One region of the Ramlibacter sp. 2FC genome, then DNA from elsewhere that is predicted to be linked to it. Evidence: predicted binding sites of a transcription regulator. Region 1 holds the regulator's gene; each other region holds the start of a gene.
The links. Region 1 encodes FNR, which switches genes on or off when oxygen is low (the NO sensors DNR and NnrR bind a similar motif). Its sites were predicted from a motif close to TTGATNNNNATCAA; they were not measured.
Positions count from the first base shown of each region.

Region 1 (4,139 bases):
TACGGCCTGCCCTGGCTCGAGTGGGGCCAGCGCCAGGCCGTGCTGTTCGATCTGGGCCTGCGGCGTTTCTACATCTTCGGCCTAGTGCTCTACCCGCAGGACTTCATCTACCTGGCGGCTCTGCTGATCATCTCGGCCATGGCGCTGTTCCTGTTCACCGCCGTGGCCGGCCGCCAGTGGTGCGGCTACGCCTGCCCGCAGACGGTCTACACCGAGCTCTTCCTCTGGATCGAGCGGCACCTCGAAGGCGACCGCCAGGCCAGGATGCGGCTCGACGCTGCGCCCCTGTCGGCCTCCAAGCTGGCGCGCAAGGGCGGCAAGCAGGGGGTCTGGGTGCTACTCTCGCTGTGGACCGGCTACAGCTTCGTCGGCTATTTCACGCCGATCCGCGAGCTCGGCCAGTCCTTCCTGCAGCTGGGCACGGGGCCCTGGGAAACCTTCTGGGTCCTGTTCTACGGCTTCGCCACCTACGGCAACGCCGGCTTCCTGCGCGAGCAGGTCTGCAAGTACATGTGCCCCTACGCGCGCTTCCAGAGCGCGATGTTCGACCGCGACACCTTGATCGTGAGCTACGACGAGGCGCGCGGCGAGCCGCGCGGCGCGCGCTCGCGCAAGGCCGACCCGAAGGCGCTGAACCTGGGCGACTGCATAGACTGCACGCTGTGCGTGCAGGTCTGCCCCACCGGCATCGACATCCGCAAGGGGCTGCAGTACGAATGCATCAGCTGCGCCGCCTGCGTCGATGTCTGCGACAGCGTGATGGACAAGATGGTCTACCCGCGCGGGCTGATCCGCTATTCGACGCAGAACGCCGTGGCCGGCGGCTGGACGCGCGCGCAGCTGCTGCGCCGCGTCTTCCGGCCGCGGGTGCTGGTCTATGCCGCCATCCTGGGCGCGGTGAGCCTGGCCCTGCTGGCCAGCCTGTGGCTGCGCACGCCGTTCAAGGTCGACGTGGTGCGCGACCGCGCCGCGCTGGCGCGCATCGTCAGCGGCGGGCGGATCGAGAACGTCTACCGGCTGCAGATCATGAACGCCACCGAGCGCCAGCAGCAGTTCAGCATCGCGGCCCAGGGCCTGCCCGGCCTCGCCGTGGTGAGCGGCGACAGCGCGACCGTGGAGGCCACCCAGTCGCTGTGGCTGCCGGTGCGGCTGCAGCTGCCCTACGGCGCGGCATCCGCCGGGTCGCACCCGATCCAGTTCCAGGTGAAGACTCTGGACGGCGCGGGGCAGGTGAGTGAGAAGTCGGTGTTTCTGGTTCCGAGGTAAGGAGTGCTCATGCAGGACAGACAAGCGCAACCCTGGTGGAAACACGGCCATGTCTGGCTGCTGATCGCCGGACCGGCCATCGTGGTGGTGGCGGGCTTCGTCACCCTGTTCCTGGCGCTGCGCACGCCCGACCCGGTGATCGGCGGCCATGGGCCGGCCCAGCAGGCCGGGCAGGCCGCCCTGGCGCCGGCCCTGCAGGCGCGCAACCATGCCGCCACCGGCGTGCCCGCCCAGCCGGCTGCGGCGCGGCCCTGAGGCCCGGCTCGACAAGGAGGCCTAGATGCTCGCAAGACGCTGGATGTGGATCGCCTGGCCGGCCTTTCTGGTGGCCGGCGTGCTCGAGATGCTGGTGTTCGCCATGGTCGACCCCGAGGACCTGCACTGGTTCGGCCAGCCGCTGGCGTTGTCGCGCCTGGGCGTCTACACGCTGGCTTTCTTCGTGTTCTGGCTCATGACCATGGCCTCGAGCGCGCTGACCACGCTGCTCTCGCTCTCGCCGTTCGAGGTGAACCGCTGCCCGGTGCCGCCGGACGCACGGCCCGAGGACTGTGCCAGGCAGGAAGGCTGCCGCTGAGGTCTGGAGGGCCGGAAGGGGCGGGCGCAGCCCGCCTTACTGGCAGGACTGGTTGTTGACGATGCGCTTGAGCGCCTCGGTGTCGAGGATGCGCACATGGCGCTGCTTGACCTCGACGATGCCGTCCTCGACGAACTTGGAGAAGGTGCGGCTCACGGTCTCGAGCTTGAGGCCCAGGTAGCTGCCGATCTCCTCGCGCGTCATGCGCAGGATCAGCTCGGACTGCGAGAAGCCGCGGGCATGCAGACGCTGAACCAGGTTGAGCAGGAAGGCCGCCAGGCGCTCCTCGGCGCGCATGCTGCCCAGCAGCAGCATCACGCCGTGCTCGCGCACGATCTCGCGGCTCATGATCTTGTGCACGTGGTTCTGCAGTGCCGTGACCTCGCGCGAGAGCTCCTCGATGCGGTCGAAGGGCATCACGCAGACCTCGGCATCCTCGAGCGCCACCGCGTCGCAGGTGTGGTGGTCGTGCACGATGCCATCGAGGCCGATGATCTCGCCGGCCATCTGGAAGCCCGTGACCTGGTCGCGTCCGTCCTCGGTGGCGATGCAGGTCTTGAAGAAGCCGGTGCGGATCGCGTACAGGGACGTGAACTTCTCGCCGTTGGAGAACAGCATGGCCCCGCGCTTGACCTTGCGGCGCGTGGCCACCACCTCGTCGATGCGGTCCAGCTCCTCGGGCTTGAGGCCCATGGGCATGCACAGCTCGCGCAGGTTGCAGTTGGAGCAGGCGACTTTGATGGCTTGAGGGTTCATGCGTTGGATCCGGGGCGGTGACGCGAGGGACGGTTCGCAGGGTACCCCTTTCGGAGCCGTCCGGCGGGCCGACATGCGGAAAACCTTTCTGACATGCCTCAAATTGTCGCTCGCAGCGCATGGCTGGAAGTTGATCCATGTCAAGGAACCGGAAGCGACCTGGCGGCACAGTAAGAACCATGCAAGATACCAATACAACGGGGCATGTCATCACGCCGGAGCTGTTGCGTCGCTACGACGTGCCAGGGCCCCGTTACACCTCCTACCCGACCGCCGACCGCTTCGTCGAGGCCTTCGGCGAGGCCGACTATGTCCAGGCGCTGGTGCAGCGCCGCTCGGGCGCGGCGGCCATGGCGCTGCCGCTGTCGCTCTACGTGCATGTTCCGTTCTGCGAGTCGCTGTGCTACTACTGCGCCTGCAACAAGATCATCACCAAGCACCACGAGCGCGGCGAGGCCTACCTGCGCTACCTGAGCCGCGAGATCGACCTGCACACGGCGCAGCTGGGCGTGGGGCAGAACCTGAGCCAGCTGCACCTGGGCGGTGGTAGCCCGACCTTCCTGAGCGACGCCGAGCTGCGCGAGCTGATGGCCATGCTCAGGCGCAGCTTCAACCTGGCGCCGGGCGGCGAGTACTCGATCGAGATCGACCCGCGTACGGTCGACGAGGCGCGCCTGGCCGTGCTGGCCGAGCTGGGCTTCAACCGCCTGAGCTTCGGCGTGCAGGACTTCGACCCTGCGGTGCAGAAGGCCGTGCACCGCATCCAGCCGGCCGAGCAGGTGTTCGCCCTGGTCGAGGCCGCGCGCCGGCTGGACTTCGAGTCGGTCAACGTGGACCTGATCTACGGCCTGCCCCAGCAGACCCCCGAGTCCTTCGATCGCACCCTGGCCCAGGTGGTGCAATTGCGGCCCGACCGCATCGCCCTCTATGCCTACGCCCACCTGCCCGAGCGCTTCAAGCCGCAGCGGCGCATCCTCGCGGCCGAGTTGCCGCATCCGGCCGCCAAGCTGGCCATGCTGGCGAGCGCGCTCTCGGTGTTCCCCGAGGGCGGCTATGTCTACGTGGGCATGGACCATTTCGCCTTGCCGGGCGACGCCCTGGCCGTGGCCAAGCGCCAGGGCCGGCTGCACCGCAACTTCCAGGGCTACAGCACCCAGCCGGACTGCGACCTGATCGGCCTGGGCGTGTCGGCCATAGGCCGCGTCGGCGCCACCTACAGCCAGAACGCCAAGACCCTGGAGGAGTATTACGACGCGCTGGACCAGGGGCGTCTGCCCGTGGTGCGCGGCCTGGCCCTGTCGCGCGACGACCTGGTGCGCCGGGCCGTGATCATGGCCATCATGTGCCAGGGCCAGCTCCAGTTCGAGTCGATCGAGCTGGCCTACCTGATCGACTTCCGGAGCTATTTCGCGGCCGAGCTGGAGACGCTGCGCGGGCTGCAGGACCAGGGCCTGGTCGAGCTCGGCGAGGCCAGCCTGCAGGTCACGCCCATGGGCTGGTTCTTCGTGCGCGCCGTTGCCATGGTGTTCGACCGCTACCTGCA
Region 1 covers NZ_SCMM01000053.1:3,827-7,965, reverse strand. Annotated here, with positions in the region: gene ccoG (cytochrome c oxidase accessory protein CcoG) at 1-1,266, shown strand, start outside; gene FFS10_RS18820 (nitrogen fixation protein FixH) at 1,276-1,521, shown strand; gene FFS10_RS18815 (hypothetical protein) at 1,547-1,840, shown strand; gene fnr (fumarate/nitrate reduction transcriptional regulator Fnr) at 1,877-2,596, opposite strand; gene hemN (oxygen-independent coproporphyrinogen III oxidase) at 2,776-4,139, shown strand, end outside.

Region 2 (4,139 bases), on a different contig from region 1:
GCCTGATCGTGACCGAGGCCACGGCCATCAGCCACCAGGGCCAGGGCTACGCCGACGTGCCCGGGATCTGGAGCGAGGAGCAGGTGGCGGCCTGGAAGCCCGTGACCGAGGCGGTGCACGCGGCCGGCGGCAGGATCGTGGTGCAGCTCTGGCATGTGGGCCGGGTCTCGCACGTGGACCTGCAGCCGGGCGGCCAGGCACCGGTCGCGCCCTCGGCCATCACCGCGAAGACCAAGACCGTGCTGATCCGTGAGGGAGTACCCACTTTCGTCGAAACCTCAACGCCGAGGGCCCTCGACATCAGCGAACTGCCCGGCATCGTGGCCGACTACCGGCGCGCCGCGCGCAACGCCATCGCCGCCGGCTTCGACGGCGTCGAGATCCACGGCGCCAACGGCTACCTGCTCGACCAGTTCCTGCGCGCCGGCAGCAACCAGCGCAGCGACGCCTACGGCGGCCCCATCGCCCACCGTGCGCGCCTGCTGCTCGAGGTGGTGCAGGCCGTGTCCGAGGAGATCGGCGCAGGCCGCACCGGCCTGCGCCTGTCGCCGGTGACGCCGGCCAACGACGCCAGCGATCCCGAACCCCAGCCGCTGTTCGAGCATGTGGTGGCGCGCCTGGCGCCGCTGGGCCTGGCCTACCTGCATGTGATCGAGGGCGCCACCGGCGGCGCGCGCGACCACCAGCAGGGCGAACGCCCGTTCGACTACGCAGCCCTGCGCGCCGCCTACCGCGCGGCCGGCGGCCAGGGCGCCTGGATGGTGAACAACGGGCTGGACCGGGCGCTGGCCGAAACCTCGCTGTCCCAGGGCGCCGACCTGGTCGCCTTCGGCAAGGCCTTCATCGCCAACCCGGACCTGGTGCAGCGCCTGCGCGCCGGCGGCCCCTTCAATGCGCCGGACCGCAGCACCTTCTACGGCGGCGACCACCGCGGCTACACCGACTACCCGGCGCTGGCCGCCTGAGGCCCGGCGCAGCGCAGCGCCCCCACGGCGCGCCACGAGGCGCGCGCCAGCCAGGCCGCCAGCCAGCCCACCGGCAGGGCGGCCAGGATGTCGAGCGGGAAATGCACGCCCAGGTAGACCCGGCTCCAGCCGACCAGGGCGCCGAGCAGCAGCACCGCGCCGCCGAGGCGGCGCGAGGCCTGCAGCCACAGGGCGAAGCCCAGGCTGAACATGCCGGTGGCGTGGCTGCTGGGCAGGCCGGCGCGCGCCGCATGATCGAGCCAGAGCGGGCCCAGGTCCAGCATGAAGGGCCTGGGCTGCGGCCAGTGGCGGTGCACCAGGCCCGCCAGCAGGGCGCCTATGGCGACCGCCAGCAGGGCCTGCAGCAGCCGGCGCCGCAGGTGCATCGGCCCGACCAGGCTCAGCGCCAGCAGCAGCCCGCCCACGACCTGGACCAGGGACTGGGCGCACAGCAGCGCGAAGGCCAGCAGGCCGGCCTCGGGCTGGCTGCCGGCATGGAGCCACTGGAACCACTGGACATTGAGCGCTTGCATGGGTCGGCCATTCGTTGGAATGGCCGCAGCCTACGCCGCTCAGATGAAGGCTTGATGAAAGCCCGCGCCGGCCGGCGCCCTCGCCGCCTCAGGCCTCGCCCAGCCCGATCGGCGCCGGCGCCTTCATCACGATGCGCGTGAACAGGCGGTCGTAGGCCGGGTCGGGCGGGTACTTGCCGGTCAGCGGGTCGCGGTTGCGCTCGAACGCGGCGTCGAGCTCGGCCCATTCGGTCTCGCTCAGCTGCATCTCGGCCTCGGGCAGGATCACCGACTCTTCCAGCCGCATGTGCTCGAGGTAGAAGTCCACATAGGGCTTGAAGGCGTCGACGAAGGCCTGGCGCCGCGACTCGCCGAGCAGTTCCCAGGCCAGCAGCAGGTGCTGCAGCTCGCGCACCTGGGCCTCGCCGTGCAGGTGGTCGCGCTCCAGCCGCGTCACGGTCTCCATGAGCTCAGGCGAGCGCCTGGCCACGCGCGGGAACAGCAGGTCCGACTCCTTGGGATGGTGCAGGCGCTCGGGGAACTCGTCGATGTAGAACAGCATGGCGCGCAGCACGTCGAAGAAGCGCTCCGCATCGTCCTGCGGACCGCGCTCCACCATCATGCGCATGGAATGCATGCATGGCGGCGAGCGAGGAATGCTCGTCGCGGATGATCTGCAGGCTGGTGTGTCTCATGGCGTCTCCTGGCACGGTGGGTATGGCCCCAAGCATGCCTGCCGCCCGCCGCTCCCACCATGACGCAGATCAAGCCGAACGCAGGTAACCGGGCTGGCGCCGGGCAACCAGCCGCTACGCTTTCCAGCGCCGCAGCAGCAGGGCGTTGCTCATCACGCTGACCGAGCTCAGCGCCATCGCGGCGCCGGCCAGCACCGGGTTCAGGTAGCCCAGGGCCGCCAGCGGGATGCCGGCCACGTTGTAGAAGAAGGCCCAGAACAGGTTCTGCCGGATCTTGGCCACCGTGCGGTCCGAGATGTCCAGCGCCGCCGCCACCAGGCCGACCTCGCCGCGCATCAGCGTGATGCCGGCCGCGTGCATGGCCACGTCGGTGCCGTTGCCCATGGCCAGTCCCACGTCGGCCGCGGCCAGGGCCGGCGCGTCGTTGACGCCGTCGCCGACCATGGAAACCACATGTCCGCCCTGCTTGAGCTGCGCCACCAGCGCGGCCTTGTCGCCGGGCAGCACCTCGGCCATCACCTCGCCAGCCTCGGGCCTGAGGCCCAGGCGGCGCGCCATGGCCTCGGCGGCGCCGCGGTTGTCGCCCGAGATCATGACGGTCTTGATGCCGCGCGCGCGCAGCGCGGCCAGGGCCTCTCGTGCGCCCGGCTTGGGCGCATCGCCGAAGGCCATGAGGGCCCGCAAAGTCAGACCATCGCTGGTCCGCTCGGCCATGGCCGAGACCGTGGCCCCCTCGGCCTGCAGCTCGGCCGCACGCGCCGCGAGCGGTCCCAGGGCCACGCCGAGCTCGTCCATCCAGCGCAGGCTGCCGATCAGCCAGCTGCGCGCGCCCAGCTCGCCCTCGCTGCCACGGCCCGGCACGGCGCGCAGGCCGTCGGGCGCCGCGATCGCCAGGCCGCGCCCGCGCGCCGCCGCGACCACGGCGCGCGCGAGCGGATGCTCGCTGCCGCTTTGCAGGCTGGCCGCTGTGCGCAGCAACCCCGCCTCGTCCTGGCCCTCGGCCGCGACGAGCGCGGTCAGCAGCGGCTGGCCCACGGTCAGCGTGCCGGTCTTGTCGAAGGCCACGGTGTCGACCCGGTGCGCGAGCTCGAGCGCCTGCGCGTCCTTGATCAGTATGCCGTGCCGCGCCGCCACGCCGGTGCCGGCCATGATGGCGGCCGGCGTGGCCAGGCCCAGGGCACAGGGACAGGCGATCACCAGCACCGCCACCGCATGGATCAGCGCGCTCTCGAAGGAGGCGCCGGCCCACAGCCAGCCGAGCAGCGTGACCAGCGCCACCCCCATCACCACGGGCACGAACACCGCCGAGACCCGGTCCACCAGGCGCTGTATCGGCGCCTTGGCCGCCTGCGCGTCCTCCACCAGCCGGATGATCTGCGCCAGCACGGTCTCGCTGCCCACGGCCTCGACCAGCATCAGCACCCGGCCCTCGCCGTTGATGGCGCCGCCGGTCAGCTTGCTGCCCGCGTCCTTGCTGACCGGCAGCGGTTCCCCGGTCAGCATGGATTCGTCGACCTGGGTGTGGCCCTCGAGCAGCCGGCCGTCGACCGGAAAGCGCTCGCCCGGGCGCACCACCACGCGGTCGCCGACCAGCAGCTCGCCCACCGGCACATCCATCTCGCCGTCCGGCCCCATCACATGGGCCAGCTCGGGCCGCAGCGCGTGCAGGGCGCGGATCGCGGCCGTGGTCTGCCGCTTGGCGCGCGCCTCCAGCCACTTGCCCAGCAGCACCAGGGTCACGACCACGGCCGAGGCCTCGAAGTACAGGTGGGGCATGTCGCCTTCCTCGGCCACCAGCCACAGCCAGACCGACAAGGCCCAGCCCGCCGTCGTGCCTATGGCCACCAGCAGGTCCATGTTGCCGCTGCCGGCCTTGAGCGCATGCCAGCCGGCCTTGTAGAAGCGCGCGCCGAGCCAGAACTGCACCGGCGTGGCCAGCAGGAACTGCAGCCAGGCCGGCAGCATCC
Region 2 covers NZ_SCMM01000023.1:44,052-48,190, reverse strand. Annotated here, with positions in the region: gene FFS10_RS11925 (alkene reductase) at 1-965, shown strand, start outside; gene FFS10_RS11920 (phosphatase PAP2 family protein) at 944-1,498, opposite strand; gene FFS10_RS11915 (hemerythrin domain-containing protein) at 1,587-2,105, opposite strand; gene FFS10_RS11910 (heavy metal translocating P-type ATPase) at 2,287-4,139, opposite strand, start outside.
Region 2: the regulator FNR is predicted to act here: its motif matches at 2,232-2,245, upstream of FFS10_RS11915 (hemerythrin domain-containing protein).

Region 3 (4,139 bases), on a different contig from region 1:
GGCGCATGCGCGGCGATCAGGTCGATCGCGGTCTGACAGGCCTTTTCCCAGGCGCCCTGCACTTCGAACGGGATCATCTGGTGCGCGAGCAGCCATTCGCGCGGCTCGATGGCGAAACTGGCCAGGTCCAGCGCCGGCCGGGCCGCGAACGGCCGGGCAGCGCCCACGCTGTGGATGCGCGCCAGAAAGCGCCCTATCCACTCCAGCACCTCGTGGTCCTCGAGCTCGGGCGCGCGACCGCCGCGCCGCGGGCTGACGCTGAAGGCAAAGCCGCCGAACTGGTGCAGGGTACGGCCTTGCAGCACCAGCGGGCCGACCACCGGCACCTCGGCAGTCATCAGCTCGGCGGCGAAGCCGTGCTCCTCGAGGATCTGGGCCTCGCTCCAGCGGCCCGGGCGGTAGAACTTGGCCACCACGCTCTCATGGCCGGCCTGCGGCTGCTCGAGGTGGACCTGGTAGACGCGGTTTTCGTAGGAGCTCAGAGCGGTGAGCCGGCCGTCGCCGTACAGGCCCACGCCGGCCAGCGCGTCGAGCACCAGGTCGGGGGTCAGGGCGCTGTAGGGGTGGGTGGCGGACGGTGGCAGGTGGTCGGATGGCATGCCGGCATTGTCGCCGCCTCTTCCGCTTCTGCGCCGCTTCAGGCACCGTACTCTCCCAGGCGCTCGAACGGCAGCCCCTGCTTGACCAGCATCACCGTGCAGGGCGCCGCCATGGCCACGCGGATCGGCACCGTGGCCAGCAGGCGCTGCATCTGCAGCCCATGCGTGGCCGCGCCCAGGATCATCAGGCTGACCTGGTTGCCCTGGGCGTAGCGCAGCAGGGCCTGGGCCACGTCGCCGGCCTCCAGCACGTGGAAGGAGGCCTGGTGGCCGGCGAGGTCCAGCGGCTGGGCCCACTGGCGCAGCAGGGCCAGGTGCTGGCGGTGCAGGCTGGTCTCGCTGCGCGCGCTGTCGGTGGAGCTGCTGGCGCCGGGCGAGATCACCGTCACGCAGGCCAGGCGCGCGCCTGGGCGCAGGCCCAGCGAGCGCGCCACCGCCTGGCGCAGCGAGTAGAGGGTGGCGTCGCTCACGTCCTGGTGCGGCACGGCCACCATCACGATGGGCACCTCCTCGACCTGCTGCGCCGGCAGCGGGCTGGGCTGGTAATGCATGCCGGCGGCCCTGAGCCAGCGCTTGAAATGCGTGCGAAAGCCCGTGCCGCGCGTGCTGCGGCCGCGCTCGGTGACGGCCACCTGGTCCGGGTGTGTGAGGTCGAAGGCCAGCAGCGCGGCCGAGGCGTAGCGCTGCGCCGCCTCGGGCGCCAGGCAGCGCAGGATGACTTCCTGCAGCCATTCGGGCAGCTCGGGCCGGTGGCGGCGCGGCGGCGGCGGGTCCATCCACAGGCGCTGGCGCAGCCCGCCCCGGGTGGCCGGGGCGCCGAAGGGCAGCTCGCCCGTGGCCAGCTCGTACAGGATGACGCCGATCGCGAAGATGTCGCTGCGCGGGTCGCCGCGCACGCCCACCACCTGCTCGGGCGCGATCCAGGCCGGCGAGCCCACGGCCCGGCGCAGCTCCTCGGCCAGCAGGTCGGGGTAATGGGCATGGCAGGACAGACCGAAGTCCAGCAGCACGGCCTGCCCGTCGGGGCGCATCAGCACGTTGGCCGGCTTGAGGTCCAGGTGGCAGCAGTTCTGGCGGTGCAGGCTGTGCGCGGCGCGCGCCATGGCCGCGCCCAGCTGGGCCAGGGTCTGCGCATCTTCCCGCTGGCCGCGGTCCAGCCGCTGCTGCAGGGTCTCGCCCTCGAGGTACTCCATCACCAGGAAGGGCATGCGCATGAGGTCGCCGGCGGCCACGAAGCGCGGCACATGGGGGCCGCTCAGCGCCTGCAGGATCTGCAGCTCGACCTCGAAGCCCAGGATGTTCTCGGCACCGTCGCCGGCCGTCATGCGCGGGATCTTCATGGCCATCGGGAAAGGGGCGGGGCGCCCGTCCTCGAAGTCCACGTGGTAGATATGGGCCATGCCGCCCGCGTGCAGGCATTCGCCGATGACGAAGCCGTCCAGCCGCTCGCCGGGTTCGAGCAGCTTCAATGCCCCTCCCCGAGCCGTGCGGCGAAGAACTCGGGCAGGCCCGCACGGCGTATCGCCGCCGCCGCCGCCGGGTGGTCGTAGGGCACGCGGTGAAAGCTCAGCTGGGCCCGGGCCGTGTCGAAGATCGCGTACATGGCGCGCGGGTCGCCGTCGCGCGGCTGTCCTGCCGAGCCTATGGTGGCCAGCCACAGGCGGTGGCGCGGCAGCGACAAGGCCACGCCGGGCGTGGGCTCGAAGCGCATCAGCGCGCGGCCCGCGCCGCGGTAGTAGAGCGTCTGCTGGTGCACATGGCCGCCGAACACATGGCGCAGCCCGGGCCGGCCGGCCGTCGCGGCGTCCAGGCTGGCCGCGGCGCTGCGCTCGTCCTGCACGTAATGCCAGCGCGCGGGCGCGTCGGCGCTGGCATGCAGCAGCATCAGGCTGCCCTCCTCGTGCAGCAGGGGCAGGCCGGCCAGGAAGGCGCGCTGCGCCGGGCTGAGCTGGGCGTGGGTCCAGGCCGCGGTGCTGGCGCCGAGCGTGGGCCCGGCCTCATGCGGCGCCACCGCCATGGCGTCGTGGTTGCCCTGCACCACCACCGCGCCGGCCCCGGCCAGCTGCATGCACAGCTCGACCACGGCCACCGGGTCGGCGCCATAGCCCACCAGGTCGCCCAGCAGGGCGTAGCGCTGGGCGCCCTGGCCGCGCGCATGGGCCAGGCAGGCCTGGAAGGCCTGCAGGTTGGCGTGGATGTCGGACAGCAGTGCCAGCTTCATGGGGGGACTCTTGGCGCCATCCTAGCCCAGGGCGGCCTGGCTGCGCCGCTGGGTGAGGCGCCGGAATTGACCTGCGTCAATCACGGGCGGCGCCGGCCAGCGTCACAATGCCTTCATGACCTTGCACCTGCGTCCACGCAAGCGCCTGCACCGGCGGCGCCTGATGCGCCGCGGGCTGATCTATTCGCTGGTGCTGGCGCTGGCCATCCTGGGCCTGGGCGGCCTGGGCTTCTGGCTGCTGGACCCGCAGGTGGTCACGCTGGCCGACGGCCTGTGGCTGGCCTTCACGACGGCGGCCACCGTGGGCTACGGCGACCTGGTGCCGTCCAGCCACGCCTCGCGCGTGTTCGCCGTGCTGGTGGTGCTGCTGGGGCTGGCCGTGCTTTCGCTGGTCACGGCCTCGCTGGCCGCGATCTTCGTGGAGCAGGAGGTCGAGGACGAGGAGCATCAGATCGAGCGCGACCTGATGCAGGAGCTGCAGACCCTGCGCCGCGAGGTGCAGGGCCTGCGCGAGCAGGTGCGCCAGCTGCAGCGCAGGCCCTGACCGACGGCCCCTCGGGCGCTCAGGCCAGGCGGATCGTCACCTCGATGTTGCCGCGCGTGGCGTTGGAATAGGGGCAGACCTGGTGCGCGGCGTCCACCAGCTTCTGCGCCACCTCGCGCTCCACGCCGGGCAGGCTGACCACCAGCTCGGCCGCTATGCCGAAGCCCTGCGGGATCGGGCCGATGCCGACCGAGGCCGTGATCGCGGTGTCGGCCGGCACGGCCACCTTCTGCAGGCCCGCCACATGCTTGAGCGCGCCGATGAAGCAGGCCGAGTAGCCGGCGGCGAACAGCTGCTCGGGGTTGGTCGCGCCGCCCATGCCGCCGAGTTCCTTGGGCGGCGCGAGCTTGACGTCGAGCAGGCCGTCGGAGCTGACGGCGCGGCCATCGCGGCCGCCGGTGGAGGTGGCGACGGCGGTGTAGAGAACTTTGTCGAGTCGGGTGGTCATGGTTGGTCCTTGCGTGAAATGCTTCGTCGAAGCGGGTGGGGAAAAAGGGGGATGTCAGGCGGCGAGTCGGGCGCGCAGGGCCTTGACCTGCTGGGTGAGCGCCTTCAGCTCGAGCAGGCTGCAGCCGGTGGCGGCGAACACGCAGCCGGGCACCTCGGCGGCGCGGGCCTTGAGTTCGCGGCCCGCGGTCGTGAGCGTGACGTGCACGCGACGCTCGTCGTCCACGGCGCGCAGGCGGGCGATCAGGCCGGCCGCCTCCAGGCGCTTGAGCAGCGGCGTGAGCGTGCCCGAGTCCAGGCTCAGCCGCTCGCCCAGCTCCGACACCAT
Region 3 covers NZ_SCMM01000002.1:157,472-161,610, reverse strand. Annotated here, with positions in the region: gene FFS10_RS01975 (serine/threonine protein kinase) at 1-599, opposite strand, end outside; gene FFS10_RS01970 (serine/threonine protein kinase) at 638-2,068, opposite strand; gene FFS10_RS01965 (metallophosphoesterase family protein) at 2,065-2,820, opposite strand; gene FFS10_RS01960 (potassium channel family protein) at 2,936-3,364, shown strand; gene FFS10_RS01955 (organic hydroperoxide resistance protein) at 3,384-3,812, opposite strand; gene FFS10_RS01950 (MarR family winged helix-turn-helix transcriptional regulator) at 3,867-4,139, opposite strand, start outside.
Region 3: the regulator FNR is predicted to act here: its motif matches at 2,887-2,900, upstream of FFS10_RS01960 (potassium channel family protein).